Regions from separate parts of the Candidatus Thiodiazotropha sp. AKAK2 genome, predicted to be linked through region 3. Evidence: predicted binding sites of a transcription regulator. Region 3 holds the regulator's gene; each other region holds the start of a gene.

Region 1 (4,868 bases), on a different contig from region 3:
CAACCCGGGTCACCCGCACACCACGACCTGGCACCGAACTGCTCACATCGCTGATCGAGTTGGCATAGATATCTGCAAACTCGGCGCGGGATTGTTTAAAACCAACGGTACTGGCGTTTGCGATATTGTGTCCGGTAACTTCCAGATCGGTGGAAGCTGCATCCAGACCACTCAGTGCGATACGAAATGCCATCTTTTTTCTCCTGTCTATTCACTGAATGGACACCGCCCATCCAATCTAAAAACCTTTTGTTTATTGAATCTGTACCACGTCATTCATGGAGACCTGCCCCAGGCCGTCCAGGTTGAGCTGGATACCGCCTGAACCACCCAGATTGACGCTCTCCACCTGGGCCGATACCAGTACGGTGGGGGCCATCTCGGCATCATCGACGCTGGCAGTGGCGGTAATCTGGTAGAAGCCGTCACCCGCATAGTGACCGGCATCGTCATAGCCGTCCCAGCTGAAGGAGAGGTTACCCGCCTCATGGGTACCAAGCGGCAGCTCACGTACCAGTTCGCCGGTACTGTTGGTAACCCGGAGGGTGATGTTGCTGGCCGAGGCCGGCAGTACCAGACTGCCCTGTACGGTCTCGCCTTCGTTCAATACACCCACATTACTCTCAACCAGCACATCCCGACCGACCAGACTGGCTGCCTGCAAGGCCTGGTTGGAAGTCAATGCGCCACGCAGATCATTAAACGAGTCATTCAGATCCCCAATCCCCGATACGGTGGCAAATTGAGAGACCTGGGTGGCCATCTCGGAGTTCTCCATCGGCTTGAAAGGATCCTGATGGGTCAGCTCGGTGACCAGTAGATTCATGAAGTCTTCCAGGCCGAGTTGTCCCTGTTCGGACTGATTGGTCTCTGGCTCTCTGACCAGGCCGATGTCTTCATATTGGTTGTAGGCGGAAACGATGCCGGTTGTCATAACGGTCTCCTTATTGACCCATGCGCAGGGTGGCAAGCAACAACTGCTTGGCGGAATTCGCCACTTCCACATTGCTCTGATAAGAACGGGAGGCTGAGAGCATGTTGGCCATCTCTTCAACCATATTGACGTTGGAACGGAAGATATAACCCTCTTCGTTGGCCAGCGGATGATCCGGTGCATGCTCCTGAATCAACGGTGCATCACTCTCCACCACACCGGCCATGCGGACACCATGGGCAACCGCATCCGGATTGAACTGATCGAGCATGGTCTGAAACACCGGCTGTCTGGCACGATAGGTCTCATCGAGACTGCTGCTTACCGCATCCGCATTGGCCATGTTGCTGGCCACCAGATTCATGCGCAGTGTCTGGGCGCCCATGCCGGTTGCTGCCGTATCAAATATCTTGAAGATGGACATGACTATTCACCCTTCAGCGCTTTACGAAGACCACTGATCTTGCTGTTGACGAAATTGAGACTGGTCTGATATTCGATGGCATTGGTACCGAAGGCCGCATGCTCACGCTCACTATTCACCGTATTGCCATCCAGTGAAGGCTGACTCGGCACCCGGTAGAGCAGCTGTGCCGGTGGCACGGTTCCTGACTCTGCCTGGATATGGCCGCTGCTGGTGGTGGCCATTCGCATGCCGTCGCCCATCTGCTGTTGCAGCATCGCTTTGAAGTCGATATCCCTCGCCTTGTAACCCGGGGTGTCGGCATTGGCCAGATTGGCGGATAGGATCTCCGCTCTCTGGGAGCGCAGAACCAGGGCCCGCTCATGTATGCCGAAGAGGTTGTCGAAGTCCATCAGATGCTCCACTGGATAAAATGACTCACTGAGCAAGTAGCAGGGAGCATGCCAATTGCTTTAACTGGCTGAAACAGTGGGTGATTGCTGGGTTGAACGAGCGCGCGTACAGCCTACCGACCTGTGCGACGGCAAGCGACTGCCGCAAAACGGCAAGCTTTGCCGTTGGATTGAGGAACCGGATAGGATGAAAACAGCGGACTAGCGTTTGGCAGGAGAGCGTTTGCGAGAGACGCCGATAGACATCGGCCTGTTGAGCCTAGTCTTTCAGTCGGTAGGAGATGCCGCCATGCCCAACTTTCATCTCGAACCGATTGGTCAGCTGATTGATCGATTCGGTGGAACCAAGAAACAGATAGCCGCCGGGGTTGAGGATATCCGCCATCCGTTCAACGATGTCTTTTTTCAGTTCGTTTGAAAAATAGATCAATACATTACGGCAGAAGATCACATCAAAGCGCCCCATGGGGTGGAAGCTGTCGGCCAGATTCATCGGCTTGAAATTGACCCGCCGTTTGATCTCTGGCTTCACTTCCAGGCAATCCCCTTTCGGATTGAAAAAGCGCTGCCGCTGTTCCTGGGTCAACCCCCGTTCAACCGCCAGGCCGCAATAGACCCCCGCCCGGGCTTCATCGAGGATCTTGCTGGAGATGTCGGTGGCTTGAATCTGAACCTGACGGCCCCGTCCTTTCGCCGCCTGGTACTCATCCGCAATCATACTGATGTTGTAGGGTTCCTGGCCGCTGGAACAGGCGGCGGACCAGATTCGGATGGAACCACTCATCTGTTGATTCAGATCCGGTAGGATGGTCTCCTTTAGCAGGATATAGTGGCCGATATCTCGAAACCAGAAGGTCTCATTGGTGGTCATGGCGTCGATGACCTTTACCTTCAGGCGTGAGTGAATGGGTGATTTGATCTGCTTCAGCAGTTCACCAAGGGTGGCAATGCCCGCCTCTTTCATCACACTGTTCAAACGACTCGAGACCAGATACTCCTTGCCGTTTCCCAGCAGAATACCGCAGGCCTGCTGGAGAAAATCCTTAAAAGCATCATAGTCAGCAGACGAAATGGCCGCGTGTCGATTGTACATAGTAGAAATTGTTATTTTATGCCTAGGTGTTTAATTTTTATGAAATTTCTTTCATTCGTTTGGTTACGGTACCAACCAACTCATCGGGCATGAACTTGGCAAGGAACTGATTTGCTCCAACCTTTTTCACCATACTCTCATTAAACACACCACTCAGTGAAGAGTGAAGGATCACATACAGATCGGAAAGCTTGGGATTATCACGAATGGCGCTCACCAGGGAGTATCCATCCATCTTCGGCATTTCGATATCCGAGATAACCATCGCCAGCCAATCACTCACCTTACCCTCTTCAGACCAGGCTTCAAGGTGCGTCAGAGCATCTTTGCCATCTTTCGCCAGAATGGTTTCAAGGCCAATCTCTTCGAGCACCTTTTTGATCTGATTGCGGGCCACCATGGAGTCGTCCACCACCAACACTTTGTAGGCCTCCAGGTCAGCCCCTTCGGTATCGATCGGTTTGGTGATCTCTTCATCGATACCCAGCACTTCACTCAATACCTTCTCAACATCGATGATCTCAACCAGGGTCCCCTCGATCTCGGTAACCGCTGTCATATAGCTGTTGCGGCCCACCCCTTGCGGGGGCGGCAGAATGTCTTCCCAGTGGGTGTTGACGATACGCTCCACACTGCCCACCAGAAATGCCAGCAGACGGCGATTGTATTCCGTAATGATGATGAAATAGTCCGTGGCATTGCCCATTTTGGGTCCGCCGATGGCATGACAGAGATCCATCACCGGGATGTTATTTCCCCTCAGCGAGGCCACACCACGGATATTCTCATGGGCTCTTGGCAATGCGGTCAGGGGAGGACACTGCACAACCTCCTTCACTTTGAACACATTAATGCCAAAAACCTGACGCCCCGCAAGACGAAACAGCAAGAGTTCAAGACGGTTTTGTCCGGCCAGTTTTGTCCTTTGGTCAACACTGTCTAACATTGACGCCATGGTTTGCCACCTTCAAATATGCAGTTTTCGCTGAAGTACAGTAATAAGTATGGCGGCTTGTCAGCGTTGACCTTTAGGCCAGGTTCAATGATCGTTCTTTTCGGCACATTGTTTGCATAATTACAATGGAAGCGCATGGAGAAACCGAATGATCAACCCTTTCACACTTGGCTCTACACTGCTGCTCGGACTGCTACTATCCGGCAGCTTATCGGGCCAGCCACTGGAAAGCGAACACCACGCCCACCAGGCGATCGCGAAGGCTGCCAAAGCGTACCTGGAGACAACACTGGTCCAGGATACGGCAGGGGCGAGTGTAAAAATCACCCCATTGGACCACCGCCTCAAGCTGGCCCGCTGCGAAGCGCCGCTGGAAGCGTTCAGTCCACCAGGCGGGGTCAAACTGGGCCGCACAACCGTGGGGGTCCGCTGTCAGACACCCAGTCCCTGGTCAATCTATATCTCTGCCAATGTCTCCATTGAGGCACCGGTGGTCGTTGCGGTTCGCGACCTGCCCCGGGGACAGGCGATCACCACCAAGGACCTGAAAATCAAAGTCTCTGATACCAGTCACCTGCTGCGAGGCTATTTCGAGACCGTCGAAGAAGTTACCGGTCAGACTTCGAAGCGCACCATTCGCCGGGGCCAGGTGGTCACACCATCCATGCTGGTGGTGAGAAAAACGGTCAAACGTGGCGATCCGGTTACCATTGTGGCCGGTGCCGGTGGCATCCAGGTACGGATGCAGGGGAAAGCCATGAAACAGGGTAATCCTGGTGATCTGATAACCGTTATGAACACCAAATCGAAAAAGCAGGTAGAGGCCAGAGTGGTATCAAAGGGTTTGGTGATGGTCGACTGAGGTATACAATCCAAACAATCAGGTGAAAAAAAACTGAAATCATGATTGGAATATTCCCTGCCCGTGGCAGAATAGTCCAGATCCGGGAAACTGAGGTATCGCGATGCCCATTCAAATCAACAGTCTTTCAAGTCGTAGCCTGAAAGGTACGGGTAAAAGCGGCAAAGCAAAAGGCAGCGGCAAGGCCCAAGGTGGCAAAGCGGCAACC
Region 2 (4,868 bases), on a different contig from region 3:
TTCGCCGGATTGACGAGCGCTTATTAAGCAATGTCCTGTTGTTGATCTCCTTGTCTATAGTCATAGTCAATTGAATCGTGTCAGTAAAAGTAATCCGTTAACACCCTACTGACTTAAGTTAATGGGCGAGCTTTGACCGGTAAACTGAAAATAGAGACATACTGATCAATCATAAACCATGATCATTTAATAACCTGATTAACTGATTTCCAAAAAACCAATATTCCGATCACACATTTACTACCTCTCTAAAAGAGAGTTCAGTATACTGTAACCGCTTTCTCACTATTCAGTTGAACCAATCCAAATAAAACAGTTTGCAATTGGATACAGGAAAGGTGTTCGTTAACTTTTTACGACGATCTATCCATTATCAAGGAAGCGCTGAACAAGTCATGGATGCTTGGTTTACCAATCGAAGTAGTTTCACACCGTTGCCCTAATCCGCGATTGAGGGTCTGCATCACAGTGGTGTCCAAACTATCGTTTTCTGTTAGCAACCTGCCCCCCATCACTTCTCCGTGCTTCATTAAACTATCGAGAACTGTCGCTTGTTTTCAGCCAAAGCGAAATCGTGGTATTTGAATAACATTATGGAACCAGAAAACATGGAGTATTTATGAAAAGAAGAAGATTGATTATCTTGATCCGTCAAGTCAGTCTACTGGCATTAATTCTGTTTGCCTCCTCCCAATCACAGTCAGGACAACTCTTTAATCCCGCACTTGACCCATCAACAAATAATCCAACCTCCAACAACACTACCGACAGACTGATCATCAAATTCAAATCGACAGCCGGAAAGGATGGCGATCCAGAGTATCTAACCACTCTGATAGAGGCCTTTACCGGTGCTTCATCAAGCGTTGTCAGAGAGACATTCAGCGGCGCCCATGTTATCCAACTCAATCGACAGATTACGCTTGAAGCTATGTGGACATTGACTGACGACATAGCCCGGCAACCGCATATCGAATATGCCGAAGCGGATCTGATCATGACCCCGCAACTCACCCCGAATGATCCGAGATACGGTGAACAATGGCACTACTTCCAACAGGCTGGTGGAATCAATCTACCGCTTGCCTGGGATTTAGCCCAGGGTGAAACCACCGTGGTGGCGGTAATCGACAGTGGTTACCAGCCTCACTCCGATCTGAATGCCAATCTGTTGGCCGGCTATGACATGGTGAGCGATGGGTTTGCTGCCAACGATGGTGACGGCCGTGATGGGGATGCCACCGATCCCGGCACCTATGCCCCAAGTTGCAATGAGTACATCAGTGACTGGCACGGTACCCATGTTGCCGGGACGGTCAGCGCGGTCACCAATAATGCGCTTGGGGTTGCCGGCGTCGCCTATCGGGCCGAGGTCGTCCCAGTGAGAGTACTGGGTCGCTGTGGTGGTTATCTGTCGGACATCACCGATGGGATTGTCTGGGCAGCGGGGGCGGAGGTGGCTGGTGCGCCGGTCAATGCCAATCCGGCGCAAGTCATCAACCTGAGTCTGGGTGGGCGATCGGACAGCTGCCCGGAAACCGCGTTGGCAGCCATCGACATTGCACGACATAGGGGAGCCACCATCGTCGTTGCGGCAGGGAACAATGGTGAAGAGAGTTCTGGATTCGCCCCGGCCAACTGTCCTGGGGTGATTACTGTAGCCGCAACCAACGATGCCGGTGAGCTCGCCAGCTTTTCCAATTTTGGCGCTTCAGTCGACTTGGCTGCGCCAGGCACCCGTATTCTGTCGACCCATAACGATGGCGTCATCGGTCCTGGCAGCGAAAGCTATCGATTGATGAGTGGCACAAGCATGTCCACCCCGCATGTGAGCGGCGTGGCTGCCCTGCTCTACGGCATTGATCCCGGGATAACACCGGATAAAGTGGCTAACATCCTGATCCGCAGTACTCGCCCATTTCCAAGTGCGTGCACAGGTTGCGGAAGCGGTATTCTTGATGCCCATGCCGCTGTGGAGATGCTGACCAGCACCGAACCCGGGGTAACAATACTTCATGATGGTGTGGCGGAAACCGGGCTGAATGGTGAGCTGATGAGCCAACAGTTTTTCGCCATTGATGTACCGCCCGACGCCATCAGTCTGAGTGTACGTAGTTTTGCCGGCAGCGGCGATGCTGACCTCTATGTACGGAGTGCAGACAAACCCGATCTGGATTTGTTCGACTGCCGTCCATATCTGTATGGCAATGACGAGGAGTGCATCATCCGACCCGTCCCGGCAGGCAGATACTATGTGATGCTCCACGGTTATAGTGCCTTCTCAGACCTCACTCTTGTTGCCGACTATCTTATGGATGAGCCTCAGCCTGGTGGTAGCGAGAAGTTTGAAAACAGTGAGGATTATGAGATCCCGCAATCGAGTCTGAGCGGTGCTCTGAGTCCGATCCAAGTGGATCGGGTCGGTACTTCGGGAAGAGTCCAGGTCGAAATCGGAATCATCCATCAATCGATCCGGGAGGTCTCAGTCACTCTGATCGATCCAAGCGGCGTAAAACACAACCTGAAGGGATTCGGTGGCGTTGGGGTGGATCTGTTTGAAACCTATCATCTTGAGCTGGCTAAACAGCCTTCTGAAGGGGAATGGACTCTGCAGGTCAAGGATCTGGGCAACCGAGGGAGAGGTTATATCGATTTCTGGAGAATCAGCTTTCCCTGAGATTTCGCGGCAAACATTCGGCTGAAAATGAAAAAAGCACTCAGGATGATCCTGAGTGCTTTTTCAGCATGGGTTGCTCAGATGTTTTAGCTTTTGGCTTTACGTCTGCGCATGATACCGAAACCGATCAGCCCAGTGCTCAGCAACAACAGTGCTGAAGGCTCTGGCACACTGGATACCGGTTCATGAGCTCTGACCAGGAAGCTGCCGAAATCATCGTCCACTTCGTTCGGATTGTAGAACATGTCACTGATATAGGCACTATCGTTTACGCTGCCGTCAACGACCAGCAGACCGGCGAGGGAATAACCACCCTCTTCATCATCAACAAAGCCTAAGCTACCACGAAAGTTGGTAGTACCAGCAACTTGATCATAGGTGATACCGAAGAGAAAGAAGAACGGGTTGTTATACCAGCTGGAGCCGGTGGCGGTGAAAATCTCGGTATTACCGTTTGTGGAGACAGCATCAGCGGTTTCACCGAACAGTACGTCATCGCCGGCAGTATCGAACTCAGTCCACATGGACCAGAACTCACTTACTGTGGCGAGTGTGTAGTCAGGATTTTCCAGCAGCGCCTGCTCAACCGTCCGGTTCTCAGTGAAGGTAAGATCCAACCAGTCCAGATCGTTGACGGTGGTGTATGAACCATTGTCAATAATGAGTGCACTGGCATTTGTCGAAATGCCGAGACATGCAGCTAAAAACAAACCAAACATCTTCTTCATGATAGCTCCCAAGCTTTATAACTAATGAAGGGTAATAACCCTGTTGCACAACTACATGCACTTCCTGTGCCAACACTAAGAATCAACGACTTACGTCACACTAATTGAAACCTGTGTAAAATAAATCGACATTCAGTAGGGTTTTAATTTCTAAATAAGTAATCAAATGACTACAAAGACATACGAAGTGGTTTAGCCGACGTATCGAGGCAGGCAGCCTGGAAAAGCGATAAGATGACACACATCAGCCCAAAGCAGTATGGTGTACATTAGAAAGAAGCAGAGCCTCCACAACCAGGCCCAGCGAAAAGGTTTATTTGAATTAGCCTTGGAAAAGAATGGGTAAGGAGGCCGGTTGTTGACTCCATCAATGATGGTCTCAGGCTCCAAAGAAAAAAGGCGCCCAGAACTGAATCTGGGCGCCTTTTTAAGATTTGGTAGGCGCGATTGGAGTCGAACCAACGACCTCTACCATGTCAAGGTAGCGCTCTAACCAACTGAGCTACGCGCCTGAAAGAGGCGAATCATACAGGCAGCCATATGGAGATTGCAAGCCTCAACACAACAACTCAATCGAGACCTGACTAACGCTCGCCGGTCAAGGGTACAAAAGAGACCGGAAGCAGGTTTGAAGTATGGACCTCCCCTGAATGATCTTTTTGCAGTAGCATCAGATCCTGGGTGTAGTGGCGCTTGCCGACCGGCAATACCAGGCGGCCGCCCGGAGCCAGCTGATCAATCAGTGGCTGGGGAATCTCTTCCGCGGCCGCTGTCACCATAATGGCATCGAAAGGCGCCTCTTCCGGCCAACCGAAATAGCCGTTGCCAACTCGATAATCGATATTGTTGTATCCCTGCTTCTCCAACAGTCGCTGGGATCGCTCAGCCAGCTTTGGAATAATCTCGATGGTATAGAGTCGATCGACCATCTCGGCCAGTACGGCGGTCTGGTAACCGGAACCGGTGCCCACTTCCAATACCTTGTCATCCCTTTTGGGGGAAACCAGATCGGTCATCAGGGCAACGATAAAGGGTTGGGAGATTGTCTGCCCCTTGCCGATCGGCAAAGGACTGTTGTCATAGGCATGAGGGCGGAAGTTCTTTCGGACGAAACGCTGCCGGGGCACCCGGCTCATCGCATCGAGAACATGATCGTTGAGGGTACTACGGCCAGTCATGCGACATGCGTAGTTCGCCTCCGCCTCTATATCGTGGAGCATTGCCTCAATATCTGCCATTGTCGACCTTGGGTTACGCCAGTGCTAAATCTAGTTTAGATTCATTCTATTCTAGAATAACACCTGAATTTTTAAAGGCTTTCGCAAACTATCTACAAAAAATATATCAATTGTAAGTATTATTTTTTTCGACATCCTGTATAGGCGTACCACACCAATTACCCTTGAGAAATGCATTTTCACCTCAGTCATCGATGCATTAGGGTATCGGCTGAACAGCCATCA
Region 3 (4,868 bases):
ACGGGCTGGCCGACCACCGTCAGGAGACGCTCTTTCTTCCGGGCCAAGTGGTGATCGAACGTGAAGGGGTAGCTGACTTTGCGCCTTACCGGATAGAGACCGAGGACCTGACAATCCATGCAGAGAAGTCCTATGCCGAGACCGTTGAGGCAGTCAGAATCAACAGTGGTGTGGATTGGCTGTCGGCGATCGGCATGCGGATCTGGTTTGATGAACCGTCACGCTTAAAGCTCCTTGGTCAGGTACGAGGGCACTATGAATTTGAATAAGGGCAGGGGTTTGATCTGTGGTCTGCTGATGGCGGTTACGATATCGGCCTGGGGGCTCGAGAATGACCGTAATCAACCGATGTCGCTTGAAGCGGACAGTCTCTCCATCAACGAGTCCACCGGTGTCAGTCTCTATGAAGGCAATGTGACGATCGTCCAGGGCAGTATGAAGTTGTGGGCGGATCGTCTCTGGGTTCACCGATCAGCCGGTAAAACTGAAAAGATTGTCAGTGAGGGGCAACCGACAAGATTCAGTCAGTTGCCTGAGGTCGATGGTGTTGAGGTTCATGGTCAGGCAATGCGAATTGAGATCCATCTCAAGCGGAATGAGATGTTACTGATCGACGATGCCCTGCTCGAGCAGGGGGGGAACAGCTTCCGCAATGACCGCATCGTCTATAACCGGGCCAATGCACAGGTCAGGGCTGGCAGCAGTGTCCAGGGTAAACAGCGGGTGCAGGTGGTGATTGAGCCCCAGACCGGGAAAACTGAACCGTGAGTCAGTTGCAGGCTGTCGATCTGCAGAAGCAGTACTACAAGCGCAAAGTGGTGGATGGTGTCTCGCTGAACCTCAACAGCGGGGAAGTGGTGGGGTTGTTGGGCCCCAACGGTGCCGGCAAGACCACCAGCTTCTATATGATTGTCGGCCTGGTGCAGGCGGATCAGGGGCGGATCTATCTGGATGGTGAGGAGCTGACCGACCAGTCGATGCACAAACGAGCCCGTCTGGGTATCGGTTACTTGGCCCAGGAACCCTCCATCTTCAGACGATTGACGGTGGCGCAGAACATTCTGGCAATACTGGAGCATCGCAAAGAGCTGGATAGCCAGGCCCGAAAGGCCCGATGTGACCAGTTGCTGACGGAGTTCGGTATCGAGCATCTGCGCGATAGCATGGCGATGAGTCTCTCCGGTGGCGAGCGACGCCGGCTGGAGATCGCCCGGGCCCTCTCAATGGAGCCGGCCTTCGTTTTGCTTGATGAGCCCTTTGCCGGGGTCGATCCGATTGCCGTGATCGATATAAAAAAGATCATCCAGCACCTGAAATCGCTAAAGATTGGGATCCTGATAACCGATCATAATGTTAGGGAGACACTGGATATATGCGACCGGGCCTACATTATCAACAGTGGTAAAGTGCTGGCGGAGGGAACCACTGAGGAGATTCTCGATAACCAGGAGGTACGCAGTGTCTACCTGGGTGAGAATTTTACGATGTGAGTCTATAGCGCTGTTTTTTAATGGATTAAACAGGGGGCGGCAGGTAAGCCGAAGGTGGTGTCAATGAGCGTGGAATATACTGGAGTGCAAAGTGAATCCAGGAGAATCGACTCAGTGAAGAAGAATCTTTCCGTAGACGGCTATTTTTAGCTAAAATGAGAATAAAGACATACAAATAACATACCAGGTTCAAAGATATCTCTGCTATGAAGCAGGCTCTACAGCTCCGACTCGGACAACATCTCACCATGACACCTCAATTGCAGCAGGCAATCCGCCTGTTGCAGCTCTCTGCGCTCGATCTGAGCCAGGAGGTTCAGGAGGTGCTTGAGACCAACCCGATGCTCGAGGGCGAAGAGGAGTTCAGCACTCAACTGCAAAAGGAGGGGGATGCTCAGGAGAGTGGCGAGCAGACCCGCGAGAGCAAGGAAGTCGAGGGGTCGAATGATATCAATAACGAGCGGGAGATTAAGACCGACAGCAGTCAGCTGACTGAGGATCTGCCGGTGGACAGTGAATGGACCGATGTCTACGACAGTTACCTGCCACCGGCCAGCAGCGGCGGTGATGCCGCAGACCATGACTATCTGGTACAGCGTAGCGGCACTGTAACCCTGCATGACCATCTGGTCTGGCAGATGACCCTGACCCCTTTTACCGAACAGGATATCCTGATAGCCACCACCCTGATCGACAGTATCGATGAGGACGGTTACTTCAAAGGCGATCTGCAGGAGATTCTGAGTTCGCTGAATGATGAGGAAGCGACTCTGGAGGATATCGAGGCGGTGCTGCACCGGATTCAGGCATTCGATCCACCGGGTGTCGGAGCCCAGGGCGCCCAGGACTGCCTGCTGATTCAGCTGCGTCAATTGGCGGAAGAGACCCCCTATCGGGATCAGGCGATAAAACTCTGCCGGGATCACTTCAATCTGCTCTCCGCCCAGGATCAGAATCAGATCATACGTCGCATGAAGGTGGATCAGCAGGAGCTCGCCGCCATGATGCGCCTGATCAGAACCCTGAATCCCCATCCGGGCACGGCCATTGCAAACAGTGAGCCTGAATATGTGATTCCGGATGTCTTCGTCAGCAAGCGTAACAACCGCTGGGTTGTGGAGCTGAATGGCGAGGTTACCCCCAAACTTCGGGTCAACAATGATTACGCCAGACTGATCCGGCGGGCGGATCAGAGCGACGACAATACTTTTCTGAAGAATCATCTGCAGGAGGCACGCTGGTTCATTAAAAGCCTGATGAGCCGTAATGAGACTATTCTGCGCGTAGCGAGTAAGATTGTTGAATATCAGCGGGGCTTTTTTGAACATGGCGAGGAGGCTATGAAGCCGCTGGTTTTAAGGGATATTGCCGAGGCGCTGGAGATGCATGAATCGACCATTTCCCGGGTGACGACCCAGAAATATATGCATACCCCGCGTGGCACGTTGGAGTTCAAGTATTTCTTCTCCAGCCACGTCAATACCAGTGCCGGGGGAGAGTGCTCCTCCACTGCGATTCGTGCACTGATTAAAAAATTGATTGCCGCTGAGAATACAAGCAAACCGCTCAGTGACAACAAGATCGCCGCCATCCTATCGGAGCAGGGCATCAAAGTGGCCCGCCGAACGGTGGCAAAGTATCGTGAATCGATGAGCATACCGCCATCGAATGAGCGTAAACGACTGATGTAGGTGAATCGATCTGTCAGGTAGGATGTCTATGAAAACAGGGGTTGTGGTAAAAGCCGAATCCGGCTTCATGGTCAGCCTGATCGATGATTTCGGGAATCGATTCAACGAGTCGGTCAGAGTGATGAGCCAACTCATCTAAGACAGGAGATAATTATGCAAATAAGCGTTACCGGTCATCATGTGGAAGTAACCGATGCCTTGAAAAGCTATGTAGATAATAAATTCGAACGTCTTGAGCGGCATTTTGATAATGTTATCAATGTGCATGTCATCTTGAGCGTTGAGAAGCTGAGGCAAAAGGCGGAAGCCACCATGCAAGTGAACGGTGCCAGCGTATTCGCTGATTCAGTGCAGGAAGACATGTATGCCGCCATTGATGGCTTGACTGACAAGTTGGACAGGCAGGTGCTAAAACACAAGGAAAAGATGCAGAGTCATCGCGCCGGTAGTGGTGCGAAGTATGCGGTTGAGTAATTTTCGATAGATTGAACTGGCGAGGTCTCCATGTTTCCCGACGGATTTCTGCTTGAGGAACGTCTCGGCTGCGGTGTGGAGGCAGCCAGTAAAAAACGCGCCCTTGAGCAGCTTGGTCAGAGATTGGCCGATGCTGCTCCTGGGCTGTCACAGGATATAGTGTTCGATGCATTGCTTGAGAGGGAGCGGCTGGGCAGCACCGGACTGGGCAAAGGCATTGCGCTACCCCATGCGCGTATGTCCCAGGTCACAAAGGCCACCGCGGCATTCATTCAGATGCCCAACGGCGTTGATTTCGACGCCATAGACAGTCAGCCGGTCGATCTGGCGTTCGCCATGCTGGTACCGGAACAGGCCACAGATGAACATCTGCAGCTCCTGGCGAAGTTGGCCAGAATGTTCGATGATCCCCCTTTTTGTGCCGCTCTGCGTGAGGCGGAAACAACGCAGCAACTGTTTCAGTTGATCAAGCAGCGAGAAACCGTAACCGCATCAGATTAATGCCATCCAACTACACCATTCGCGATCTTTTCGACGAATTTGCCAGCGAACTTGAGCTCAGCTGGGATGGTGAGGGTGGTGAAGAAAAAATTCTTCTCGACAGTGAGTCACTCGACGGACAACAACCCGTAGGTCCGCTTAACCTGATACGTCCAAATCAGATACAGGTGGTTGGTCCTCCGGAACAGCAACATCTGCTGTATGGTGGCGATACGGGTTACCTGGAGTCCCTGAAAACCCTGTTCGACTCTTCTCCGCTTGCACTGATCTTCACCGATGGCCTGCAACCCAAGCCGGCCTGCCTGGAGTCGGCTAAAAACAGCCATACGGCTTTGATGTTTACCCCCAAAGGAGATAACCACGTCATCCATAGACTGCTGGAGAAATTCAGCCTGCCTGTGGGTGAGACCCTGCTGTTGCATGGGGTCTATATGGAAGTGCTGGGTAAGGGTGTGTTGTTGAGCGGCGATCCGGCAATCGGTAAAAGTGAGCTTGCTCTGGCATTGATCTCACGGGGACATCGACTGGTTGCGGATGATGCAACCGAGTTCTATAAAACCGGCACAAATACTCTGAGCGGGCGCTGCCCGAAGGTGTTGCAGGATTTTCTCGAAGTTCGTGGGCTGGGTCTGATTAATGTCAGGGCCATTTTCGGTAATAGTGCGATAAAGCCGAATAAACAGTTACACTTGATCATAGATCTCCTCTACTT

The links. Region 3 encodes sigma-54, which starts transcription at its own class of promoters, with help from an activator protein. Its sites were predicted from a motif close to TGGCANGNTNCNTGCTT; they were not measured.
Region 1: a site for sigma-54 is predicted at 1,788-1,804, ahead of flgB (flagellar basal body rod protein FlgB). Genes of this name have one in related genera too.
Region 2: a site for sigma-54 is predicted at 3,461-3,477, ahead of AC4IE8_RS15655 (PEP-CTERM sorting domain-containing protein). Genes of this name have one in related genera too.

What each region holds. Positions count from the first base shown of each region.
Region 1 covers NZ_JBSYOP010000036.1:50,311-55,178, forward strand. Annotated here, with positions in the region: gene flgE (flagellar hook protein FlgE) at 1-193, opposite strand, end outside; gene AC4IE8_RS18310 (flagellar hook assembly protein FlgD) at 254-934, opposite strand; gene flgC (flagellar basal body rod protein FlgC) at 945-1,358, opposite strand; gene flgB (flagellar basal body rod protein FlgB) at 1,361-1,750, opposite strand; gene AC4IE8_RS18325 (CheR family methyltransferase) at 2,010-2,843, opposite strand; gene AC4IE8_RS18330 (chemotaxis protein CheV) at 2,881-3,798, opposite strand; gene flgA (flagellar basal body P-ring formation chaperone FlgA) at 3,947-4,660, shown strand; gene flgM (flagellar biosynthesis anti-sigma factor FlgM) at 4,764-4,868, shown strand, end outside.
Region 2 covers NZ_JBSYOP010000033.1:85,571-90,438, forward strand. Annotated here, with positions in the region: gene AC4IE8_RS15650 (S8 family serine peptidase) at 620-2,677, shown strand; gene AC4IE8_RS15655 (PEP-CTERM sorting domain-containing protein) at 2,764-3,405, opposite strand; tRNA gene AC4IE8_RS15660 (tRNA-Val) at 3,841-3,917, opposite strand; gene AC4IE8_RS15665 (protein-L-isoaspartate(D-aspartate) O-methyltransferase) at 3,990-4,643, opposite strand.
Region 3 covers NZ_JBSYOP010000031.1:84,074-88,941, reverse strand. Annotated here, with positions in the region: gene lptC (LPS export ABC transporter periplasmic protein LptC) at 1-269, shown strand, start outside; gene lptA (lipopolysaccharide transport periplasmic protein LptA) at 256-768, shown strand; gene lptB (LPS export ABC transporter ATP-binding protein) at 765-1,490, shown strand; gene AC4IE8_RS14375 (RNA polymerase factor sigma-54) at 1,697-3,181, shown strand; gene hpf (ribosome hibernation-promoting factor, HPF/YfiA family) at 3,335-3,655, shown strand; gene ptsN (PTS IIA-like nitrogen regulatory protein PtsN) at 3,686-4,156, shown strand; gene hprK (HPr(Ser) kinase/phosphatase) at 4,156-4,868, shown strand, end outside.